3 regions of the Peribacillus sp. SIMBA_075 genome follow, and region 3 is predicted to be linked to each of the others. Evidence: riboswitches for the same ligand, from Rfam matches in the RefSeq annotation. Region 3 holds a riboswitch; each other region holds the start of a gene.
What was found. Region 3 has a riboswitch for thiamine pyrophosphate ahead of thiC (phosphomethylpyrimidine synthase ThiC). Riboswitches for the same ligand answer to the same signal wherever they lie in the genome.
Positions count from the first base shown of each region.

Region 1: linked by a shared signal. The riboswitch ahead of tenA (thiaminase II) and the one ahead of thiC (phosphomethylpyrimidine synthase ThiC) in region 3 are both predicted to bind thiamine pyrophosphate.
Region 2: linked by a shared signal. The riboswitch ahead of SB775_RS24080 (ABC transporter substrate-binding protein) and the one ahead of thiC (phosphomethylpyrimidine synthase ThiC) in region 3 are both predicted to bind thiamine pyrophosphate.

Region 1 is NZ_JAWRYN010000011.1:93,604-96,888, reverse strand. It holds gene SB775_RS11125 (NADH:flavin oxidoreductase) at 1-1,011, shown strand, start outside; TPP riboswitch at 1,601-1,729, shown strand; gene tenA (thiaminase II) at 1,866-2,549, shown strand; gene SB775_RS11115 (ECF transporter S component) at 2,563-3,147, shown strand; gene SB775_RS11110 (ABC transporter ATP-binding protein) at 3,160-3,285, shown strand, end outside.
Region 2 is NZ_JAWRYN010000052.1:22,012-25,296, forward strand. It holds gene rarD (EamA family transporter RarD) at 1-64, shown strand, start outside; gene SB775_RS24075 (protein-glutamine gamma-glutamyltransferase) at 156-983, opposite strand; TPP riboswitch at 1,252-1,361, shown strand; gene SB775_RS24080 (ABC transporter substrate-binding protein) at 1,496-2,500, shown strand; gene SB775_RS24085 (thiamine-binding protein) at 2,512-2,796, shown strand; gene SB775_RS24090 (ABC transporter permease) at 2,793-3,285, shown strand, end outside.
Region 3 is NZ_JAWRYN010000008.1:131,267-134,551, forward strand. It holds gene thiC (phosphomethylpyrimidine synthase ThiC) at 1-1,283, opposite strand, end outside; TPP riboswitch at 1,419-1,533, opposite strand; gene SB775_RS09190 (HAD family hydrolase) at 1,649-2,437, opposite strand; gene SB775_RS09195 (histidine phosphatase family protein) at 2,612-3,145, opposite strand; gene SB775_RS09200 (PdaC/SigV domain-containing protein) at 3,248-3,285, shown strand, end outside.

The DNA.
Region 1 (3,285 bases), on a different contig from region 3:
TTTAAACCATTCGCATTCGGAAATACGACGCTGGCAAATCGTATAGTGATGGCACCGATGACGAGACAATTTTCTCCTGAAGGAGTGCCTGGTCCGGATGTGGCCGCCTATTATCGCCGCAGGGCTGAAAATGGCGTTGGACTTATCGTGACAGAAGGTACGGTGATTAATCATTCGGATTCGTCCAATCAAGCCAATGTACCGCATTTCTATGGCGAAGCTGCATTAAACGGTTGGGCAAACGTCGTGGCTGCTGTACACGAAGTAGGCGGACGGATTATTCCGCAGATTTGGCATATGGGTGCGCGAGGCCATGTTGGCGATTATTCGGAATTGGATATCGCCGCAATCGTTCAAGCCTTTGCGCAGGCAGCATTCGAAGCCAAGCGGCTTGGCTTCGACGGCATTGAGCTTCACGGTGCGCATGGATATTTGATCGACCAATTCTTCTGGGAGAAAACGAACCCGCGTACCGACAGCTATGGCGGCGACATGGTTGCCCGCACCCGCTTCGCGGTCGAGGTCATCGAAGCTTGCCGCCGTGCCGTCGGACCGGAATTCCCGATTGTGCTGCGGTTCTCGCAATGGAAGCAGACGGATTTTACAGCGAAACTGGCAGCAACGCCGGCGCTGCTGGAACGGTTCCTGACGCCACTTTCCGATGCGGGCGTCGATATTTTCCACTGCTCGACCCGCCGTTTCTGGGAGCCTGAGTTCGAAGGCTCCAATCTGAATCTCGCCGGATGGACAAAAAAGCTGACGGGTAAACCGACGATTACGGTTGGATCGGTCGGTCTGGATAACGATTTTACGAGTCACTTTACGGAAGGAAAGAGTGCCAAAAATACCAAGATCGACGGGTTAATCGAAAGGCTTGAACGTGAAGAATTTGATCTGGTAGCCGTGGGTCGGGCATTAATGGTTGATCCTGCTTGGGTAAACAAGATTCGTGACGGCCGAACAGCTGAATTGGTTCCCTTTACATCTGAGTCAGTGAGAACACTTCATTAAGCCTCCGTTTGATTAGTTAACACAAGATACATTCTGGAGTTTATGGATAAAAGTGCTATACGATTGCCGCACAGCGAAGCATATGGAGATTTATGACAGCGATAAAGTTGTAGGGACTGTAGACGAAAACTATGAATTCAAATTAAGAGATCCAATCTATCCAATACTTTGATGCATAATATTTTGTTATGTCTGTCTTTAAAAAAGACTCTTTTCGTAAAGATTGTTGTTTTTAAAACGAAACTATTTAAGGTTGATTGGAGCGGAAGTGCGAGACTCCTGCGGGAGCACCGCCCGCCCCGCGGAAAGCGAGCATCTGGAGGGGAAATCAACCACAACTCACTACCTGGTAAATAGCAACAAAGTATGTGAAAACAGCCTTAAAAAAAGAGGATAAGAGTATCTTATTATTCCATAGAGAATGGGGGGCTGCGGCATCCTCTTTTCTTCATCCTTAGCGTATTAGAAGATTGAAAGACTAGTAATCCAAAAGATTAATAATGAACATCTTTGATTGAAAACTTTTCTAATACGTTTGACAATTGGATTTATCGTGTTAATATAAAGGCAAATGAAATATATATACAATTTGTACCACTAGGGGTGCTTTATAGGTAAAAACTGATTTTACCTGAGAAGCTGAGATTAAAGTATGACTTTAAGACCCTTAGAACCTGATCTGGTTTATACCAGCGTAGGGAAGTGGGGTCTGGGACAATACGTTTCTGTATTATTTCAAGTACAACCACTTTCTTTACGTTAAAGAAAGTGGTTTTTTATTTGCAAAAAAAAGGGGTTATAAAAGGCTTTTATCCGTATCATTCATAAAAAAATAGAATTTGGAGGTAATGGACATGAAGTTTTCAGAGGAAATCCGCCAGGAAGTTGATCATATTTGGGAAGCTAGCTTTAATCACCCGTTTGTTGCAGGAATAGGAGATGGCACATTGCCAATAGAGTGTTTTCGTTTTTATGTCAAGCAGGATGCCTATTATTTATCTCATTTTGCTAGAGTTCAAGCTTTAGGAGCAGTCAAGGCTACAGATTTACATACAACAAGCAGGCTTGCCGGCCACGCACAGGGAACATATGAAGCGGAGTTGAAGCTTCATGAAAATTTTTCTGAGAGATTAGGCATCACCAAAGAAGAACGGGAAAGTTTCAAACCTGCCCCGACTGCCTATGCTTACACTTCCCATATGTATCGTGCGGCATATTCTGGACATTTAGGTGACGTTATTGCGGCTATCTTGCCATGTTATTGGCTGTATTATGAAATAGGTGAAAAGCTGCAAGAGTGTAAACCGGAAGAGCCGATTTATCAAGAATGGATAGCAGCTTACGGCGGAGAGTGGTTCCGCTCTTTGGTAGAAGAACAAATTGCCAGGCTTGATGAGATTGCTGAAAAGGTAACAGATGAAGATAAGGAAAGAATGAAGGAGCATTTTATCCTTAGCAGCCAATATGAGTACTCATTTTGGGAAATGGCTTATCGTTTAGAGACATGGCCTGTGCATAAGGAAACACTAGAAGTATAAAGGAGATTGAAACATGAAAAAAGGATTGAAATTAACGGATATATTAGTCACGATCGTGATTGCCGTAGCATTTGGAATCGTTTATATCCTTTGGGGTTCGATTTATTATTCTGTTAAACCATTAGGATTACATCTAGATCAACTTATTTATGGAATGTGGTTTATAGCTGGCCCCGTCGCCTTTTTGATTTTACGGAAACCGGGTGTGGCACTTCTGGCAGAGATAGCTGCAGCTTCAGGTGAATTCTTTCTAGGTTCACCATGGGGGCTGTCCGTACTCTTATATGGGGTGGTCCAAGGTTTGTTCGCTGAACTGGTATTCATGGCGTTCAAATATAAAAAATTCAATATGCCGGTGGCCGTTTTAGCTGCGATAGCTTCCTGCCTTGCATCAGTAATAATGGATTTTGCCTACGGGGAAATAGGTGCTCTCACTCTTTGGAATTTATCGTTATTCATGATAGCGAGGTTTGTGGGTTCCATATTCTTTGCAGGTGTAACTGCTTATTATCTAGTTAAAGTCCTGGAAACAACAGGAGTAACTAATCTAGTTCGTCCAGTTTCAAGTAAAGATTATGCAGAACTGGACCAAAAGTAGAGGTTGATGGCCATGAAACCAATCGTTTCTGTTGAGAAGTTAAGAATGAAATTTCCAGGTGATGGGTCTTTGATTTTCAAGGACCTATCCGTCTCGATTGATAAAGGTGAAAAAGTTCTATTGTTGGGACCATCAGGA
Region 2 (3,285 bases), on a different contig from region 3:
CATTACGAAATGGGGTCAGGCAAGTGCACGCAGGTTTAAAGGCAAAGGGGACATCGGTGCGTGAATAAGAAAAAATGCTTGGTGGTTCCATCCCCAAGCATTTTTTTTTGCCTATATTTAAAGAAACCGGTTTTACGGCAGGAGAATTGCTTGAGTCATGAAAGGTAAATCTTCGGACCTATTTCAGAAACAATCAAATCAGATAGGGTGACAAGACCGTGAACGGGCTTTGCACGGGAGATAGTTGGTTGGAATTGTCTATAGTAGGAACTATCCAAGCTAATGATATGCTTTGTCAGGAATGCTGAGATGGCGGCATTCGGCTTTCTATTGCTATTTAGTTCATCGATGATACCCTGTGCATTGGTAATCCCGATCCCGTGGCCATAAAAGAGGTCTTCTCCTAATAATATTGCATTCTCACCTTGCCATTCAGGTGTTTCCACATCGTGATCAGGGTTTTTGAAGTAAAGGCAATCCCCTGGTAAATAATCCGTTCCTTGATGAACATGAAGAGCCATATTCTTTGGAGGGCGCCAGTCATATAGAAATAGGCTTGAAAAAAGATAGTCGAAATTCCTAGGGCCGATTAAATCCAAAATGGCCTTTAAAAAAGTGACGACTATCGCTGTACCGCATTCGAAAGCGTAAAGCGTTCCATTCAAGAAAATGTCCAGGAGTGCAACATGAGGGGCAATCCCTGGCTGAAGGGTAAAGGTGCCATCCTTTGAAAGGCGCCAATATTGTTTATTGGATGCCGATTCCTCAAGTGTGGAAAATTCTGCATCACTTTTATCCAACGCAAAAGCTGCCTCGATGACTTGGTGCCTCAGTTGTATATCAAAATTAAGGTATCCAAAGCTCCGATATTCAAAAATGTTAGAATCTTCCGCTAGCAATTGGAGAATTTCAAGCGATTTAGCAGATGCTATACCTGGTTGGATGTGACTGACATCTAATAATTTGTGATTAATCTTTATCATGATCATATCCACCTTTTGCTTTTGAAATTAAGGGCATATAAAACCAGTACACAAAAAATGTCCACAGGTTATGCTCATTATATGAATACCTGTAAGGAAATGACTCTTTGAACGTGTCAGGCACGTAAACGAGAATGATTGGAATGGGATGATGTTTTGCTAGATATCCTTTAATGCAAGGGAAACCTTTCCAATTAATGAGAAGAAGCAAATTAGTATTCCTTTTTCTCCATGAATTGATATAATGGGAGAGAAAAGTTCATATGTGCGAGAAATGTAGGGGGGCCAGTACTGCTGGCTGAGATTGCGTCCTTTAGATGCTGACTCTTTGAACCTGATCTGGATGATGCCAGCGGAGGGAACATATTATTACTGACTTTCTGTTTTGTATGTTAAACGTCCGAATTCATCTTCGGGCGTTTTTTGTTTTTTTACCGGTATTGGAATGGACCCTGGCGCCCCATTATGGTTTCGGCATATGGATCTTATATGATGTGTAGGAGGATAATAGTTTGAATAAATTCTTACCACTGTTAACTTCGTTGTTCCTTTTGGCTGGATGTGGGGCAGGCGGAACTAATGAAAAAGAAGAATCATCTAAAAAAGAAGGCAATAAAGAATTAAAAAAGGTATCGGTCGTGCTTGATTGGACACCGAATACAAACCATACAGGATTGTATGTAGCCAAGGAAAAAGGGTATTTCAAAGAACAAGGTCTGGATGTGGAAATTATCATGCCAGGCGAAGCTGGAGCTGATAAACTTGTGGCTTCAGGGAAATCTGAATTTGGCGTGAGCTACCAGGAGGGCATTACGCAGGCCCGCGTGCAAGGCGTGCCGCTTGTTTCGCTAGCTGCTGTCATCCAGCATAATACCTCTGGATTCGCTTCACCTGCGGCAAAAAACATTAAAACTCCCAAGGATTTTGAAGGGAAAACGTATGGTGGCTGGGGGTCTCCAGTTGAAAAGGCCATTATTGATTCACTTATGAAAAAAGAAAATGCCGATGTAAATAAAGTGGATATAGTGAATACAGGGGACACAGATTTTTTCACTTCGGTTAAAAGGGATATAGATTTCGCCTGGATTTATTATGGGTGGACAGGTATCGAGGCTGAGTTGCGGAATGAAAAGCTTAATATGGTTTACTTAACCGATTACTCTGATAAGCTTGATTACTATACGCCTGTTTTGACAACAAATGAAAAGATGATTAAAGAGGATCCTGAGACTGTTAAAGCATTCGTTCATGCAGCTTCGAAAGGGTACCAGTTTGCAATTAAGAATCCTGATGATGCAGCGGACATATTAAGTAAGTCTGCACCTGATCTAGATCCAAAACTAGTGAAGAAAAGCCAGGAGTGGCTTGCAGATAAGTATCAGGATGATGCTCCGCGTTGGGGTGAACAAAAGCTTGAAATCTGGAAGAATTATAGTGATTGGATGAAGGAAAATAAGCTTCTTGAAGGTGATTTCAATCCTGAAAAGGCATTTACCAATGAATTTTTACCAAAATAGGAGGAAATACAATGGCCAATTCATTAATTAGTATACAAATCATTCCTAAAGGGGAAAATGTCATCCCCATGGTCGATGAAGCAATCAAGATCATTGATGAATCAGGTGTCAAGTATGAGGTTCACCCGCTAGAAACAACAATGGAGGGTGAGCTATCCGAGCTTTTTGCCGTGATAGAAAAAATGAATGTAAGAATGATTGAATTAGGCTCGCCGAATGTCATTTCCCAAGTGAAGATACTATATCAGCCAAGCGGGATTACGATGGATACGTTAACGGAGAAATATCGGGCATGATCAAAAGGGGAATTTGGAAGAAGGGGGCTCCCTTCTTTCTTTTATTATGTTTGCTGATAGTATGGGAGTCAATGACAGTCTTATTAAAGGTTGAAAAATGGCTGCTTCCCGCTCCATCAGCCATTTTCATTGAAGGAATTGAGTCGTCCCGTAATCTTTTTGGACACCTTATATCAACAACTGAGCTTGCGTTATCGGGTTTTCTTATTGGAAGCTGTATTGGGTTATTAATTGCTGCAATCTTACACCTATTTCCAGGTGTGAAGGACGCGGTTTATCCTCTGCTCATACTCTCGCAAAATATACCAATCATAGTTTTGGCACCGCTTTTAGTGATCTGGTTTGGCTTTGGCATGCTGCCTAAGTTAATTGTGATTTCACTCGTATGTTTTTTTCCGGTTGCGGTCGCTTCATTGGACGGTTTTCGCCAGACACCTTACGAACTTAAGCATTACTTCAAGATGATGGGAGCGGGGAAAAACCAGTTAT
Region 3 (3,285 bases):
GTTGTTAAAGGTCCTAAGGTATAGAATGGAGCTTCTTGACAGACTTCCAGCTGCTTATCCATATTTTCTTTAATCAAATGCATCGGTACGTGACCGGGTCCTTCCACCATGACTTGAACATCGTGCTTCCAAGCAATCTTCGTCAGTTCCCCCAGTGTTTCCAATTCAGCAAATTGCGCCTCATCGTTTGCATCTGCAATGGATCCAGGACGGAGGCCGTCACCTAATGAAAATGAAACATCATATGCCTTCATGATTTCACAAATCTCTTCAAAGTGAGTATAGAGGAAGCTTTCTTGGTGGTGGGCCAAGCACCATTGTGCCATGATGGAGCCCCCTCGTGAAACAATACCCGTAACTCGCTTTGCAGTTAAAGGGATGTACCGCAAAAGCACACCAGCGTGTATGGTGAAGTAATCGACACCTTGCTCGGCCTGCTCGATTAATGTATCCCGAAAAACTTCCCAATTTAAATCTTCCGCGACTCCATTCACTTTTTCCAATGCTTGATATATCGGAACCGTCCCAACTGGCACTGGTGAATTCCTGATAATCCATTCCCGGGTCGTGTGAATATTCTTTCCGGTGGATAAATCCATTATGTTGTCGGCTCCCCAACGTGTAGCCCAAGTCATTTTCTCCACTTCATCTTCGATCGATGAACTAACAGCTGAGTTTCCTATATTCGCATTTATTTTCACATGAAAATTACGTCCGATGATCATTGGCTCACTTTCAGGATGGTTAATATTTGCCGGAATGATCGCCCTGCCGCTAGCTACCTCTTCTCTTACAAACTCAGGGGCAACATTTTCCCTGATTGAAATGAACTCCATTTCTGGGGTGATGATACCTTTACGGGCATAATGAAGCTGGGTTACGTTTTTCCCTTTCATTGCGCGCAATGGCTTTCTTTTCAATCCCGGAAAAATTTCAGCTTTGGATTGTGACTCCACTTTTTTATATCCATTATCTTCGGGTTTTATTTCACGTCCTTCATACTCCTCAACGTCTTCACGTTCCAAGACCCAATTGCGTCTAATCGGGGCAAGGCCTTTATGAATATCAATGGGATATTCTGAATCCGTATATGAACCGCTTGTGTCATAAACCCGCAAAGGCGGATTCTCCTCTTCGCCGAATGCACCTGTAGTGGGACTTAGCTTAATTTCACGCATAGGCACTTTAATATCAGGTCTAGATCCCTCAACATACACTTTTTTACTCCCGGCAAAACTGGACATAATTGAAACGTTCATGTCATTTACTGAATTACTCATCATGATTTCATTTCTCCTTTTTAAGTTCATTTAAAAAGAACAAAATCCAATCCATTTCGCACGAAAAAACCGGATCTCATATTTAAGACCCGGCTAACGTTAGTATGACTACAGCAATGACCAAATGAAATGTCATTGTTTAGTAGATTCTAACTTCCCCACGCTGGTATGAACCAGATCAGGTCCTGAGGGTTAAGAAGCATAAGCGCTTCTCTCTCAGCCCAACTGTTATTGGACACCCCTAGTCTGAATAATTTAATTGATTACAGGGTAACTATATATCACCCTTTTCATTCTGTATATAATTTGAAAGTCCTAATACTTTAGGTCATCCTCTCCAAATTCGTTACTTGGAGAAGGATCACCAATTAATTTTCCAGGCTCTCAAGGATTGGGAAAAGCTCCTCTAAATGCTTGATTTCATAGGTTGGAAGCACTTCATTCCGTTCCTTATCATGGCGATTTATCCAAACCGACTTTATACCTACCCGTGATGCTCCAAGGATATCCGTCATTAAATTATCGCCGACCATCAATACTTCATCCTTATCAAGCTCCATGATCTCCAAAGCATGCTCAAAAATGGAGGCATCCGGTTTACCTCGTCCAAAAGCTCCAGAAATGACGATTTGATCGAAATAAGGAACTAGTTCAGGTGTAATTTCAAGTTTAGTATTTTGGAGTTCAGGAGAACCGTTTGTCAACAATAGCATTTTGTACTTCCCTTTTAATTCATCTAACACACGGAATGATTCTTCATAAATAAATGGCTTTTTACGTCTCTCTGCAGGGAAACGTTCTGCCAGTTCGAGCCCAAATGCCGGGTCATCGATCCCTAATGCCTTCAAGCCTCTCGTCCATGCTTCTTTCCGATAATTTGGTGCAATCACGGCCATCTTCCGGAATTCATCATGATCATCCTGAAAATTTCCCCACAGTCCTTCAAATGGGTTGATTCCGATCATTTGTGTAAATCCATAAGTATCGTAAGAAGAATAAAGCTCACGCGCTTCCTTCCGAACCGCTTCTTCAAACTCGTCGACATTTAAATCATATTTCTCCTTAGCCACTTCACATGTGGCCACAAAAGCCTCTTTTACACTTTTCTGATCCCATAGTAATGTATCATCTAAATCAAAAAAAACTGCCTTCACCAAATTGTCCAACCTCTTTCCCTATTATTGAATTCGTAAAAATTACACTATTACAATAATAAACCACAACCAAAAGAAAAAGAATAACTAATCGGAAAAGGCCTGCATCTTTCTTAAGCAAAATGTTCAATTACCAGACTTACCTTCTATGGCGGGAAACCCTATATTTTTGACTTATCATCTTTCGAATACATACAGCTTTCCATTACCGGCAATCTTGAATTTTGGACCGGTGAACCCCCGTCGGATCAGCTCTTTCCTCATATAAACCATAAGGGCGGCATGACTCACGATCAGAACATCCCTTTCCCCCTTTGCAAAAACTTCATCCAATACTTTATTGATCCTTCGTTCGGCGATCTTAATTTCCGCCCTTGTCTCCTTGTTGAACAGCGAGCAGCAGCGAATCCAGATGGCCCAAAGGATGAACGGCAGCTTCACCTTCCCTTTGAGAGGGGGAGAAGGTATTTCCCGCAGCTCCTCCATCCGATGAACCGTACCTGGATAAATATGTTCCGCTGTCTTGACAGCTCTCGACATATCACTGCAATAACATTCCTGCCATTCCTCCACGCCAAGTAAAGTCGTTCCATAAATAATATCCGCTGCATCATAGTCCACAAACCATTGCTTCATATCATCCGCCGTCACAGATTTCCCAGTAGGGAATTCATGTGCCACCTTAAAATGCCGTACTAAACCAATTTTCATTTTTTTCTCCTCTTTAGCTTTTGAATTATAAAATTAACTTTCTATTTGATCCACCAACTTATATAATAGGTGATGTAAAAATTATACAAAGGTGGTAATTGAATGCTATTCAAGAATTTCACTAAGATTTTCCTTGCTGT